Regions from separate parts of the Massilia timonae genome, predicted to be linked through region 2. Evidence: predicted binding sites of a transcription regulator. Region 2 holds the regulator's gene; each other region holds the start of a gene.
What was found. Region 2 encodes FNR, which switches genes on or off when oxygen is low (the NO sensors DNR and NnrR bind a similar motif). Its sites were predicted from a motif close to TTGATNNNNATCAA; they were not measured.
Positions count from the first base shown of each region.

Region 1: a site for FNR is predicted at 2,156-2,169, ahead of LO55_RS05710 (CehA/McbA family metallohydrolase). Genes of this name have one in related genera too.
Region 3: a site for FNR is predicted at 3,033-3,046, ahead of LO55_RS13415 (universal stress protein). Genes of this name have one in related genera too.

Region 1 is NZ_JRYB01000001.1:1,297,254-1,301,980, reverse strand. It holds gene LO55_RS05725 (GH92 family glycosyl hydrolase) at 1-607, opposite strand, end outside; gene LO55_RS05720 (RidA family protein) at 739-1,149, opposite strand; gene LO55_RS05715 (LysR family transcriptional regulator) at 1,205-2,107, opposite strand; gene LO55_RS05710 (CehA/McbA family metallohydrolase) at 2,246-3,850, shown strand; gene LO55_RS05705 (TMEM165/GDT1 family protein) at 3,847-4,422, opposite strand; gene LO55_RS05700 (M1 family metallopeptidase) at 4,587-4,727, shown strand, end outside.
Region 2 is NZ_JRYB01000001.1:3,943,911-3,948,637, reverse strand. It holds gene LO55_RS25950 (DUF2474 domain-containing protein) at 1-48, opposite strand, end outside; gene cydB (cytochrome d ubiquinol oxidase subunit II) at 48-1,055, opposite strand; gene LO55_RS16890 (cytochrome ubiquinol oxidase subunit I) at 1,060-2,544, opposite strand; gene fnr (fumarate/nitrate reduction transcriptional regulator Fnr) at 2,772-3,533, shown strand; gene LO55_RS16880 (AraC family transcriptional regulator) at 3,538-4,296, shown strand; gene LO55_RS16875 (DMT family transporter) at 4,355-4,727, shown strand, end outside.
Region 3 is NZ_JRYB01000001.1:3,122,671-3,127,397, forward strand. It holds gene LO55_RS13400 (hypothetical protein) at 1-357, shown strand, start outside; gene LO55_RS26685 (hypothetical protein) at 330-476, shown strand; gene LO55_RS13405 (Crp/Fnr family transcriptional regulator) at 542-1,336, opposite strand; gene LO55_RS13410 (response regulator) at 1,758-2,402, opposite strand; gene LO55_RS13415 (universal stress protein) at 2,493-2,960, opposite strand; gene LO55_RS13420 (protein phosphatase CheZ) at 3,339-4,205, shown strand; gene LO55_RS13425 (chemotaxis protein CheA) at 4,205-4,727, shown strand, end outside.

The DNA of each region.
Region 1 (4,727 bases), 2.6 Mb from region 2:
GCACGCGCAGGCGCGCCCACAGGTTCTTCTCGTCGTAGTTGTAGATGCTGGTGCGCAGGTCGAGCAGCACCTTGGCCGGCTCGCCGGCCTTGAATTTATAACGGTGCAGGCCCACGCGCTCGCTGGCGGTCAGCTCGACATCGACTTCATGGTCCTTCAGGCGCACCGCGTAGTAGCCCGGCTCGGCCTTTTCCTGGTCGTGCGAGAAGCGCGAGCGGTAGCCCGAGAACGGACGCTCCGGATAGCCCGGCTCCAGCTTGGTCTCGCCGCTGTAGGGCATCAGGAGCACGTCGCCCAGGTCGGAGTGGCCGCTGCCGGAGAAGTGGGTGTGCGAAAAGCCGAGGATCGAGCTGTCGGCGTAGTTGTAGCCCGAGGCCCAGGGATAGCTCTGGCGGAAGTGGCGGTGCTGCGTGTCGGGGCTGAGCTGCACCATGCCGAAGGGACGGCTGGCGCCGGGGAAGGTGTGGCCGTCGCCACCGGTGCCGATGAAGACGTCCACGGCTTCGGCCGGGCTGCCCGGCGCGGCGGCCAGGACAGGAGTTGCACTAAACAGGAATGCCGCACTGGCGGCGATCGAGAGTTGTCCGAAATTGAGTCTGGCCGTCATGAGGTCTCCACACGTGGCAGCAGCGACGGGCGCCGCCTTTTAGTTGCACTATACCCAAGTGAAACTTATATGTGGAGACTGGTTTCCAAGCAATCTTTACCGTGTTTCAGCCCATCTGTTTAGCCAGTTTACTAAACATTTTGCGCGCGGCGTTTGGCGACCGCTTCGATTTCGACCAGGGTGTCGGGCGACGCCAGCGAGGCCACGCCGATGCCGGTCAGGGCCGGGCGCGGCAGGCCGAGGTGGCGCACCAGGATCGGCGCCACGGTCTCGAGGTGCTCGCCGATCTCGCCGCGCACGTAGACGCGCAGCTGCAGGATCTGCTCGACCGAGGACCCGGCGGCCTCCAGGACCGCGATCAGGTTGCGCGCCGCGCCTTCGGTCTGCTCGGCCAGGGTGGTGTGCTTGACCTTGTACTCACGGTCCCAGTCGACCTGGCCCGATACGAACACCAGGCCGGTGTCATGGTCGATGGTCGCGTGGGACAGGCCATGCGGGGCGCCGTCGTACAGGGCAGGGGGATTGATGCGTTCGATGCTCATGCGGGTTCCTTGCGTTGAAAGGCGCCAGCTTAGGCATGCGCGCCCGCCGCCGCAATCAAGCGCGGCTTGTAGCCGATACAAGGCAGGCCTTGGCCCGCTCCAGCACCCAGGCAATGAAGGGATCGTTGTGCGCGTTCGGATGGTAGGCGGCCACGACCTGGTAGCCCGGCGGGTACTTGGGCAGCGCGATCTCGAATACGCCCTCGCAGGGCAGCAGGCGCGATGGCATGAACGCGACCAGGTCCGATCCCTTCAGGTATTCCAGCGCCATGAAGAAGGACGGCGCCGACGCCACCACGCGCCGCTGCAATCCCTGGCGCGCGAGCCAGCCGTCGGCCGACCCCGTGAAACTGGCCGCGCCCGGATTGGTGACGATGAAGTCGTGCGCCATCAGCGCTTCGAGCGGCATGACGCCGCCCTCGGCCAGCGCGCGGTTGCCGCTGACGCAGCGGTACTGCTCGAGGAACAGGGGCTGCGTCACCAGCCCGGGCGCCACGTATCCATCCACCGTGAAGATCAGGTCGATTTCTCCCTGGTGCAGCTTGCGGGTGAGGGCGCTGACCTCGATGTCGACCACCGCCACCTTCACTTTCGGCGCCTCGGCCCTCAGCGTGCGCACCAGGTCGGCCACGATCACCTTCTGGGTGTAGTCGGTGCCCGAGATCACCAGCGTGCGCTCGGCCTGCTCGGGCCGGACCTCGAAGGGCAGGGGAATGCCGTTCAACCCGGCCAGCACCTGGTCGATGTGAGGCGCGATCAGTTTCGCATACGGCGTCGGCGCCATGCCCTGACCGGTGCGCACGAACAGCGGGTCGCCCAGGATGGTGCGCAGCTTCTTCAGTTGCAGGCTGACCGCCTGCTGCGAGACGTCCAGGTGCTCGGCCGCCGCCGAGATGGTGTCGAAGCGGTTCAGGGCGTCGAGCGTGCGCAGGTGGGTGAGTTCGAGCTTGTCGATCATGAGGCTGCCAACATAAACGGCTATCTCGTCCGTTGCAAGTTGTCATGATTGAAATTCATCAAAACCTATGGACGAAATGACAATTTTTATGGGAGGCTGGTCAATATGAATGAGGCATGAAATTGCAAAAATTGCATCATGAAAACCTCATTCCTCTCCCCGTTTCTGGCCCTGTCGCTGTGCTGCGGCCTGGCGCAAGCCGCGCCCGCAGAACACCAGGAATTCGAAGCCACCCTGCTCGCGCCGTTCCAGGCCGCGGCGGCGCGGACTTTCACGCTGAGTTTCGCCTATCCCGGCCTGGCGCGCGCGGCCACCGTCGACTGGCGGGTCGAACTGGTCCGACCCGACGGCCGCGTCGCCCTGCGCTGGCGCGGCGCGGCGCCGTTCACGGGCGAGGCCATGACGGTTGCCGTGCCATGGTCCGGCCGCCTGGGACTGGCGCCGGCGCCGAGCGGCATCTATCGCGTCCGGCTGCGCGCGTCGGTGCGCGGCGACGCGCACGAAGACGCCGAGCAGGATTGGGAGATCGCGGTCGGCGCACCGCCGCTGCCCGCGATGCCGGCATTCTCGCCGCTGGCGCGCGCCTTCGCGCCGGCCGCCGTGCCGGCGCCCGGGGCGCTGCCCTACACGGTCTATCTCGGCAACCTGCACAGCCAGACCAACCACAGCGACGGCGGCGCCGACATCGCCGAGTGCAAGGGCGCCCAATCGCCATTGAAGTCGCCGCACGGCCCGGACCACGCCTTCGCCTATGCGCGCGGGCGCGGCCTCGACATCCTGGTCGCCTCGGAACACAACCACATGTACGACGGCTCGGAGGGCAGCGCGCCGGACGCCGACCCCGCCGCCGCCAAGGGCTTGTACCGCGCCGGCCTGGAAAGCGCCGCCAGCTTCTCGAAAAAGCACCCGGACTTCCTCGCGGTGTACGGCCTGGAATGGGGCGTCATCAACAACGGCGGCCATATCAACATCTTCAACAGCGACGAGCTGCTGGGCTGGGAGACCAATGCCAGAGGCGAGCCGATGGCCGACACGGTGACGCCGCGCGGCGACTACGCGGCCTTGTACACCCTGATGCGCGAGCGCGGCTGGGTGGGACAGTTCAACCATCCGGCGCACTCGGGCCAGTTCCAGGTCGATGGCGTGCCGCTCGCCTATACCGAGGACGGCGGCGAAGCGATGGCGCTGTGCGAGGTGATGAACAGCACCGCGTTCTCGACCAACGTCAGCGAGACCGAGACCCGCCGCAGCAATTTCGAAGGCGCCTGCAACCGCTTGCTGGAAGCGGGCTACCGCCTGGCCTTCAGCACCAACCAGGACAACCACTGCGCCAACTGGGGCGCGTCGTTCACCAACCGCACCGGCGTGCTGCTGCCGAACGGCGCGGCCCTGAGCCGCGCCACCTTCGTCGAAGCGCTCAAGGCGCGCCGCGTATTCGCGACGATGGACAAGGATTCGCAACTGGTCCTGACCGCGAACGGACGGATGATGGGCGAGCGCTTCACCAATCGCGGACCGCTCGCGCTGGTGACGAATTTTGCGAGTTCAACCGGCCGGAAGGCGGCCTCGGTCGCGATCATGGAAGGCGTCCCGGGCCGCAATGGCACGGTCACCCAGATGTCGGACCAGGCCGAGACCACCTTCACCCCGAGCCCTGGCGCGCACTTCTATTATGCGAAGGTAACCCAGGACGACGGCAACGTGCTGTGGTCGGCGCCGGTGTGGGTCATGCAGGAAGACTAAAAGCCGAGTCCTTCGCCCATCCCCAGCAGGGTCGCGATGCCGAGCACCGCGAAGATCAGCGCCGCGATGCCGTGCACGAGCTTGAGCGGCACGCGGTTCGCGATGCGTTCGCCGAAGTACACGGCCGGCACGTTGGCCAGCATCATGCCGAAGGTGGTGCCGGCGACGATGGCGGCCATCGATTCATAGCGCGCGGCCAGCGCCACGGTGGCGACCTGCGTCTTGTCGCCCATCTCGGCCACGAAGAAGGCGATCAGGGTGGTCAGGAACACGCCGTACTTCGCCAGTTGCGCTTCTTCCGCGTCGATCTCGTCGGGCGTCAATACCCACGCGGCCATCCCGAGGAAGGACAGGCCCAGCACCCAGCGCATCACGCCAGGGCCCAGCAGCTCGCTGACGAGGGCGCCGACGGCGGCGGCGAAGGCGTGGTTGGCCACCGTCGCGACCAGGATGCCGAACACGATCGGCAGGGGGCGGCGAAAGCGCGCGGCGAGCAGGAAAGCCAGCAACTGGGTCTTGTCGCCGATCTCGGCGAGGCCCACGATGCCGGTCGAGACGAGAAAGGCGTCCATCAGTCGGGTGAAGCAGGAGGAAGGCCGCGATCATAGCAGACGCGGCCCTGTCGCTGCGCCGGCATGTGTATTTATCGCGCGGGCGGCGCGCTTTCGCTGGCCAGGCGTGCATGCTATCCTGCACCCGCCTCGGCCTGCCGGGCCGACCTTCCCTGCGAGAGACCATGAACAAAAGTACCCTGCTGCGCGCCAGCACCGCAGCCTTCCTGGGCGCCTGGAGCGCCTACGCCTTCGCACTCGATCCCCTCAGCTACGCCAAATACGACCAGGTCAAGACCACCGCCCTGCACCTGGACCTGAAGGCC
Region 2 (4,727 bases):
CAGCGCCATCCACCCCAGCCGGCGCAGCCATTCGCGGCGCGCGGCCATCAGTGATACCCCGCGTCATGCTTGACCTTGCCACGGAATACCCAGTACGACCACCCCGTGTACATCAGGATGATGGGCAGGATGAACAGCGTGCCGACCAGGGCGAAACCCTGGCTCTGCGGCGGCGAGGCGGCTTCCCAGATCGTGATCGCGGGCGGCACCACGTGCGGCCAGATGCTGATCGCCATGCCGCTGTAGCCGAGGAAGATCAGCGCCAGCGCCAGCACGAAGGGCTGGCGGAACGGCTGCCGGGCCAGTGAGCGCAGCAGCAGCGCCATGCACAGCACGACCAGGATCGGCACCGGCGCCAGGAAGGCGATATTGGGGAAGGTGAACCAGCGCTCGGCCACCGCCGCGAAGCGCAGCGGGGTCCAGATGCTGACCGCGACGATGGCCCCCAGCAGCAGCCAGGCGAAAGGCCGCGCGACCTGGATCATGCGCGCCTGCAGTTCGCCCTCGGTCTTCATCACCAGCCAGGTGGCGCCCAGCAAGGTGTAGGCGATCATCACGCCGACGCCGGCCAGCAGCGGGAACGGCGCGACCCAGTCGAGCGGCCCGCCGGCGAAGCTGCGCCCCGAGACCGTGATGCCGTCCAAAAAGCCGCCCAGGGTCACGCCCTGGAAGAAGGCCGCCGCCACCGAGCCGCCGATGAAGGCCTTGTCCCACAGGTGGCGCTCGTGCTCCTTGGCCTTGAAGCGGAATTCGAAGGCCACGCCGCGAAACACCAGGCCGATGAGCATGAAGATCAGCGGCAGGTAGAGCCCGGACAGGATGATCGCGTAGGCCACCGGGAAGGCCGCCAGCAGCCCCTCCCCGCCCAGCACCAGCCAGGTCTCGTTGCCGTCCCACACCGGCGCGACCGAATTCATCATGGTGTCGCGGTCGCGCTTCTTCGGCGTGAACGGGAACAGCATGCCGATGCCCAGGTCGAAGCCGTCCAGCAGCACGTACATGAAGACGGAAAAGAAGATGATCAGGATCCAGATGACGGATGTGTCGATGCCCATGGTGTCAGCTCCGCGTCGGTGGGTTGCCGCCGTCGCGGTCAGCGCCGTGGTCGGGACTGTCGTCGATATTGCCCTCGATGCTGTCGTCGTTGTCGACGTTGGCCGCCGACAGCGGCCGCATCGGCGTGCGCCCTTCGCCCGACCCGCCCTCGGGCGGCTTGTTGAGGGCGAAGTGCTGCGGCCCCTTGTTGATGAGGCGCAGCAGGTAGACGGTGCCGGCGCCGAACACGAACACATAGGCCACGACGAACATCGCCAGCGTCACGGCCATCGTGGTGACACTGTGCGGCGAGACCGCATCGGCGGTGCGCAGCACGCCGTAGATCACCCACGGCTGGCGGCCGACCTCGGTCGTGATCCAGCCGGCCAGGATGGCGATCAGGCCGGCCGGCCCCATCAGCAAGGCGAAGCGCAGGAACAGGCGCTTGCCGTAGATCCGCCCTCCCCGCCTGAGCCACAGGCTCCAGGCCCCAAGGGCGATCATCAACAGGCCCAGGCCGACCATGACCCGGAAACTCCAGAACACGATCAGGGAATTGGGGCGGTCTTCGCGCGGGAACTCCTTCAGTCCCGGGAACTGGCCGCTCAGCGTATGGGTGAGGATGATGCTGCCCAGGTAGGGAATCTCGACCGCATAGCGGGTTTCTTCGCGCTCCATGTCGGGAATGCCGAACAGGATCAGCGGCACCGCCTCGCCCGGCGTATTCTCCCAGTGCCCCTCCATCGCCGCCAGCTTGGCCGGCTGGTGCTTCAGCGTATTGAGGCCATGGAAGTCGCCGATCACGGCCTGGATCGGCGCCACCAGCAGGATCATCCACATCGCCATCGACAGCATCTTGCGCACGTTCTTGTTGTCGCGTCCGCGCAGCAGGTGCCAGGCGGCCGAGGCGCCGACGATCAGGGCGGTGGCCAGGTAGGCCGCCACCACCATGTGCATCAGGCGGTAGGGGAACGAGGGATTGAAGATGATGGCCAGCCAGTCGACCGGGATCATGCGCCCGCCCTCGATGGCATAGCCCTGCGGCGTCTGCATCCAGCTGTTGGCGCCCAGGATCCAGGTCGACGAGATCAGAGTGCCGATGGCCACCATGCAGGTGGCGAGGAAGTGCAGCTGCGGCCCCACCCGGTTCCAGCCGAACAGCATCACGCCCAGGAAGCCGGCCTCCAGGAAGAAGGCGGTCAGCACCTCGTAGGTGAGCAGCGGGCCCATGACGCTGCCGGCGAATTCGGACAGGTAGCTCCAGTTGGTGCCGATCTGGTAGGCCATCACGATGCCCGACACCACCCCCATGCCGAAGGCGACGGCGAAGATCTTGAGCCAGAAGTGGTACAGGTCGACGTAGACCTGGCGCCTGGTCTTGAGCCAGCACGCCTCGAGCACGGCCAGGTAGCTGGCCATGCCGATCGTGATCGCGGGGAAGATGATGTGGAAGGAAATCGTGAAGGCGAACTGGATGCGCGCTAGTTCCAGGGCTGTAAGACCAAGCATGCAAACTCCCCCGTATCGATGGCGCCAAGTAGATCACGACATCGGCCTCGCACGATTGGCCATATCATTTTTATCATTGTTGAGTGGTTTTTGAACACATGCCGACCGGTTCGCAACAAAAGTTCATGAAAACTTCCCAATTTGGTGCAAATTTCGAGCTTGCCGGCCGGAATGCTCAGCCAAGGGGTCTATAATTTGCGGTGTACTGAACAAAGTGACCATCCCTCATGAGCCAGCCCCTGTCCCGGCAAGCCGAGCCGCCCCTGAACATCCACGCGCTCAAGTCCTGCGCCCAATGCAGCATGCACCAGCTGTGCCTGCCGATGGGCCTGGAAGACGCCGAGATCGACCGCCTGGACAAGATCATCGGCCGCCGTCGCCGCCTGGAGCGCGACGAGCGCCTGTACGGGGTGGGCGAGTCGTTCCGCAACCTGTACGCGGTGCGCTTCGGCCACTTCAAGACCTACCAGGTGAATGCCGCCGGCGAAGCCCAGATCACCGGCTTCCAGATGGCCGGCGAGCTGCTGGGCATGGACGCGATCAGCGGCACCCACCATTGCGATGCGGTGGCGCTGGAAGACTCGGAAGTATGCGAGATTCCGTTCGCGCGCCTGGAAGACCTGTTCGGCGAGGTGCCGACGCTGCTGCGCCACTTCCACCGCATCATGAGCCAGGAAATCACGCGCGAGCAGAACGTCATGCTCCTGCTCGGCAATATGCGCGCCGAGCAGCGCTTCGCCGTGTTCCTGGTCAACCTGTCGGCGCGCTACGCCGCCCGCGGCTATGCGGCCAACCGCTTCCAGCTGCGCATGTCGCGCGAAGACATCGGCAACTACCTGGGCCTGACCATCGAAAGCATCAGCCGCCTGCTGTCGCGCTTCAAGAAGCAGGGCTGGCTCGAGGTCGACAAGCGCGAAGTCACCCTGCTGGATCCGGTCAAGCTGAAGGCGTTGGCGGCCGGCACCGACGCCTGCAGCCCGATGGCGTGAGCCCATGACGCCCCAGCCCGCGTGCGACCTGCACCTGCGCAGCTATGACTGCGTGCACTGGGGCGACCGCCATGAATTCGCCCAGCTGGTGCTGCCGGTGCACGGTGAAGTCGTGCTCGACATCGAAGAGCGGCGCGGCCGGCTCGATCCCCTGCATGGCGCGCTGGTGGCGCCCGGCGCCTGGCATGCGCAGTCGAGCCCGGGCGCCAACGGCTCCCTGATCGTCGACGTCGACGGCGCCGCCTTCGGCAGTGGCCCGTGGCAGCGCCTGCTGGAACGGCCCTTCGTCACGCTCGGCCCCGCGGCGCGCAAGCTGGTCGAGTTCATGGGACTGATGGCACGCGAGTCCACTCCGCCCCGCTCGCTGGTGCAGGGCTGGGTGCCGCTGCTGCTCGACACCCTGAGCCTGGACGCGCCGCGCGCCACCTCGCGCCTGGCTGCCCTGCTGGCGCGCATCGAGGCCGCGCCCGGCCTGGCCTGGAGCACCGAGTCGATGGCGCGCGCCGCCAACCTGAGCGTCAGCCGCCTCCACGCGCTGTTTCGCGAAGAGCTGGACAGCACGCCGCATGCCTGGCTGCTGCGCTGCCGCCTGGATTGCGCGCGCAGCCTGTTGACGCACGGCGCGCGCAGCGTGGCCGACATCGCCCTCGCCTGCGGCTTTTCGGACCAGGCCAGCCTGACGCGGGCGATGCGTCGGATACTCGACACCACGCCCGGCGCCTGCCGGCGTGCGGGTCAGGAGAAACCGCCAAAATCGCGGTAGTCCCGGCCAAGACCGATCCCACGTCCGGATCCGAGAATCTCTTCAAAGGAGATTCATCATGTACATCGCTACTGGCGCGGGCGGGCTGTCCCGCTCCACCCTGCTCGGCATCGGCGCCGGCATCGCCGCCGGCGCGCTCTGGGGCCTGGTCTTCCTGGCGCCGGAACTGGCGCCCGGATTCCTGCCGATCCAGCTCTCGGCCGGGCGCTACCTGGCCTATGGCCTGGTCGCCGCCATCCTGATCGCCCCGGCCTGGGGACGGCTGCGCCGCCATCTCGGCTGGCCGGCCTGGCGCAGCCTGATCTGGCTCAGCCTCACCGGCAACATCGTCTACTACCTGTTCCTCGCCAACGCGGTCCAGTTGGGCGGCGTGGCCATGGCCTCGATCGTGATCGGGCTGCTGCCGATCGCGGTCACCCTGGTCGGTTCGC
Region 3 (4,727 bases), 820 kb from region 2:
AGCGGCAGCTATGTGATCGGCAACCACGACCGCTTTCAGCCGAACAGCCCGGTGACCGCCGAAATGCGGCTGGGCAGCCAGGTCGCCACCACCGTGCTGCGCGACGGCCTGGTGAGCGGCGCGGCGGCCTCCGCGCAGGCGCAAGATCCCGCGCGGCAACTGGCCTCGAAGGAGGCCGGCGTCGCCAGCGCGGCCCGGGCGCCGCGCCGCCGCCGCCGCGCACGACCGAGCGTCCGCGCGTGGCGCGCTACTGCACCAGTTGCGCGGTCGTCGAGAAGGTCGAGATCGTACGTGAAGCAACCGGGGGAGCGCGGCCACTGGCCAGCGACGTGCAGGCCGCCCAGCGTTACCGGGTAACCGTTCGCTTCGACACGACGGAAGCGACGCAGGCGATCGAATACGACAACAACCCGGGCTACCGCAAGGGCGACCGGGTGCGTATCAATGACGGGGTGCTGTCGCTCGACAAGGAGTAAGGCAGGCGTCAATGAAAACGCCCGCCTGGGCGGGCGGGCATCGTCGCTGGCTTGATGAGGGATAGTCAGACGGTGGCCAGCACCTGGTCGTCACCAGGCTGGTCGAGCTCGGCCTTCTGCTTGGTGCTGCCCTTGGTGCGCGAACGCGAGGGCGGCAGGCGGCGCAGCGTCTTGAGCGATTCGGCATCCTTGATGCCGATGGTGCGCTGGTCGACGGTGATCAGGCCGATTTCGTTGAAGGCCGACAAGGTGCGGCTGACGGTCTCGAGCGTGAGGCCGAGGTAGCTGCCGATCTCGTGGCGCGTCATGCGCAGGTTGAACAGCTTGCTGGAATAACCCATCGCGGCGAAGCGGTCGGCCAGCGAGACCAGGAAGCGGGCCACGCGCGCCTCGGCCGACAGGGCGCCGAGCATGCCGATCATGGTCTGCTCGCGCACCAGTTCGCGGCTCATCACGCCGTACATCATGTTCTCGAGTTCGCTGTGGACGCGACCCAGTGCGGTCAGTTTCTTGAACGGCAGCAGGATCAGGTCGCAGTCGGACAGCGCCACGGCCTCGGAGGCGTAGTGGCGCGTATGGATGCCGTCGACGCCGAGCATATCGCCCTTCATGGGGAAGCTCAGCACCTGTTCGTTGCCGAATTCGTCGATCAGCACCGTCTTGAGGAAGCCGGAATTGACGATGTACAGGGTGTCGAAGGCCTGGCCGATCGTGTGCGCGCGCTGGCCCGTCTTGAACTGCACGTGCTGGAACAGTAATTCTTCGGAGCTCACCGAGACGCTGGCTGGAATACGGAGCAGGTCGCACACTTCTTTCAGGTTGGACCAGAGGCGACCCTGGCGCTGGCGTCCGGCTTCCATCGGGGAATGCAGGGTAGGCTGGGTAACGTTGCGTTGATCTGACGGTGGCTGGGACTGCATGCTCATCTCCGGTAAGGAACTCAGGTTTCACGCGACCCCGGCGGCACGGCAGCGTGCGGAAAGCGCGTCTGCCATGCCATGGTTTTATATGGCTGACGCCGTGACTTGGATCGCAAGCAAGTCGAAACGCTGAATTCAGTATGCCAACACGAGTCCGGCACGAATATCAGCGTTGCCTGAATATGTAGGTAGGACAGATGGTGTGGTTGTAGGAATACTCCTACTACCAGGAACGCCGCCCGAATGACGGAAGGTGGCACAACAGAAACAGATGGGGTGTGTCCGGGTGCCGGCGCCAGCCTGCGAAAAGAGGCGCGCGCCGCACGAAAACCACGCGCGGCGGTCAAAGGAAATCAGCGAGTCACGCCTTCAGTGGCGACAACAGGCGGTGTGCGACGGCATATTGCACCATTTCGGACAGCGAACTCATGCCCATTTTCTGCATGATGCGGGTCTTGTGGGTGCTGACGGTTTTCACCGACAGGTGCAGGCCATTGGCGATCTCGGTGATCGACTTGCCGCTGACCAGCAGCGAGAATACCTCGAATTCGCGGTCCGACAACTGCTTGTGCAACAACTGTTCGCTTGGCGCCATGATGTTCAGCGCCAGCTGTTCGGCCACTTCGGTACTGATGTAGGGCCGTCCCGAGGCGACCTTGCGGATCGCCCCCACCAGCTGCGTGCCGGCGCTTTCCTTGGTGAGATAGCCCTGGGCGCCGGCCCGGATCGCGCGCACCGCGTACTGCTCTTCTTCGTGCATGGTCAGGATCAGGATGGCCAACTTGGGCGCTTCGCTGCGCACCTGCCGGATCAGGTCGACGCCGCTGCGGCCGGGCATGGACAGGTCGAGCAGCAGCAGGTCGAAACCGCCCTGGCGTACCAGCGACAAGACTTCGAAGCCATTGGTGGCTTCGCCCACGATGTCGACTTCCTCGGCGCCGTCCAGGATGCGCTTGAGGCCTTCGCGCATGATCGTGTGGTCATCGGCGATGACGATTCTTACCATTATCGATTCCTCGAGCCTGAAGCGGTTTCCTACCCTGATCAGCAAAAAAACTATTGTAGCTGTAAATACAAGAGCGCGCGGACGGCGGGGTCAGGAAGCCGCCGGCTCGGCGATCAGGCGGTGCACCAGCACCGGCTTGGTCGTATGCGACAACACCTTGTTGGTGACGCTGCCCAGCAGCAGCTGGTTCCAGCCGCTGCGGCCGTGCGAGCCCATGAAGATCAGGTCGCAGCCTTCCTGCTCGGCGACGTCGACGATCTTGAGCGCCGCCGAATCGGAAAACGCCGTCATGCATTGGTACCGGAGATTGGCGCCGGCGCAGGAGCGCGTGATCTTGCCCATGTATTCCTCGCCCATGCGCCGCATCTGGGCGATGTAATCCTCTTCGCTGGGGTAGGAGGGCGGGATGATCTCGACGTAGACGGGGTACTGGTACTCGGGAGCGACGAACAGCGCCAGCACCTCGGCGCCCATCTGCTGCGCGAATTTGACGCCGGCGCAGGCGGTGTGCTGCGACACGGCCGAACCGTCGGTGGTGATCAGGATCTTTCGGTACATGATGTTTCCTCCTCCTTGCCACGCCCATTCTGACGACTCAGTGCAGGATGGCGATTTCTGAGACGCAAACAGTTGAGGTCTATCAAATGAACAAACACTGCTGCGCTGCGACGGGAAAACCGACCTACGATTACAAAATACAACACCATGCTTATGAAAAGCATCAGGAACACCCGGTTTTAATTGTCGCGGAATTAAGTTTCCCTGTCCATTTTGTTGCATTGTCTTCTCTGAGATTTACCTACGGCAACCACACTGCTACACTCGCTTCAATTACTCCACCGCACTTTTTACGGCCGAACCGGCCCGGTGGATGCAGCAGAACCCCCGGATTGCAGAGCTGATTGCACATTTATACATTATGGAGAAGCAGGGATTATGACCGACGCCGCTGACGATTTCGACGCACTATTCGAGGAAGTGGCGGCGCAGCGCACCAGCGCACCGCCCGGTCCTGCGGCCGAGCCGGCCCCCGCCGCGGCCAGCAATGACGAGGACGACCTGGAATCCTTGTTCGACCAGGTGTCCGCCACCGCCGCGCCGGCTGTCGCCGCCGTGGCCGCCACTGCCGCGGTCGCCACCGTGGCGCCGGCCGCCGCGCCAGCCACCGGCACCCATGCCGAGGATGGCCAGGAACACGGCATGTTCGAACGCCTGGGCGGCATCGTTCGCCTGCTGCACGACTCGCTGCGCGAGCTGGGCTACGACAAGGCGCTGACCGAGGCGTCGTCGCAGATCGTCGACGCCCAGGACCGCCTGGAATACGTCGCCACGCTGACCGAACAGGCCGCCAACAAGGTGCTCAACACCCTGGACGAGGGCATGCCCGCGCAAGACCAGCTGCAAAAGCAGGCCAAGGACATGGAGACCCGCTGGGCCGACCTGTTCGAGGGCAAGCTGAGCCTGGACGAATTCAAGGCCCTGGCCGGCGATTCGCGCCAGTTCGCCGCGCTGGTCAACGAAGCGACCGAAGCCGAACGGGCGCGCCTGCTCGAGATCATGATGGCCCAGGACTTCCAGGACATCACCGGCCAGCTGATCAAGAAAGTGGTCAAGATCACGCAGACCGTCGAGAGCGAGCTGGCCCAGCTGCTGCGCGACAATGCGCCTCCGGACATCAAGGAAAAGCTGGCCAAGAAGGAACAGCCAGCGGCTCCCGCGCCGCTGATGCAAGGCCCGTCGGTGCCCGAAGCGGCGCTGAACCAGGATAGTGTTGACGATCTTCTTGCCGATCTGGGATTCTAATGGACGATATGCTGAAGGATTTCGTCGTCGAGGCGATGGATCTGGCGGTAAACGTAGAAGAGCACCTGCTGCGCCTCGAACGCGACCCCGATAACAAGGAAACGCTGAACGCGGTGTTCCGCTCGTTCCACACGATCAAGGGCGGCGCCGGCTTCATGGGCCTGCCCGCGCTGGTCGCGGCCTGCCACCTGACCGAGAACCTGTTCGACGCGCTGCGCACCGGCGCCGCGCCGGTGACGCCGCTCGCGGTCGAGGCGGCGCTGCAGGCGTCGGGCTTCGTGGCCGACCAGCTGGGCGACCTGAACAACGGCACGCCGCCGGAAGGCCTGGCGCAGATGCCGGGCGACCTCGAACGCATCCTGATGGATGCGATCGAAGGCAAGGACAGCGCCCCGGCGGCTGCCGCGCCGGCGCCCGCGGCTGCGCCGGCGCCGGTCGTCGCGGTGGCGGCCGAGGTTGCCCCGGCCACCCCGGTTGCGCCCGCTGCCTCCGGCGAGGATGGCCTGGACTGGACCAGCATGT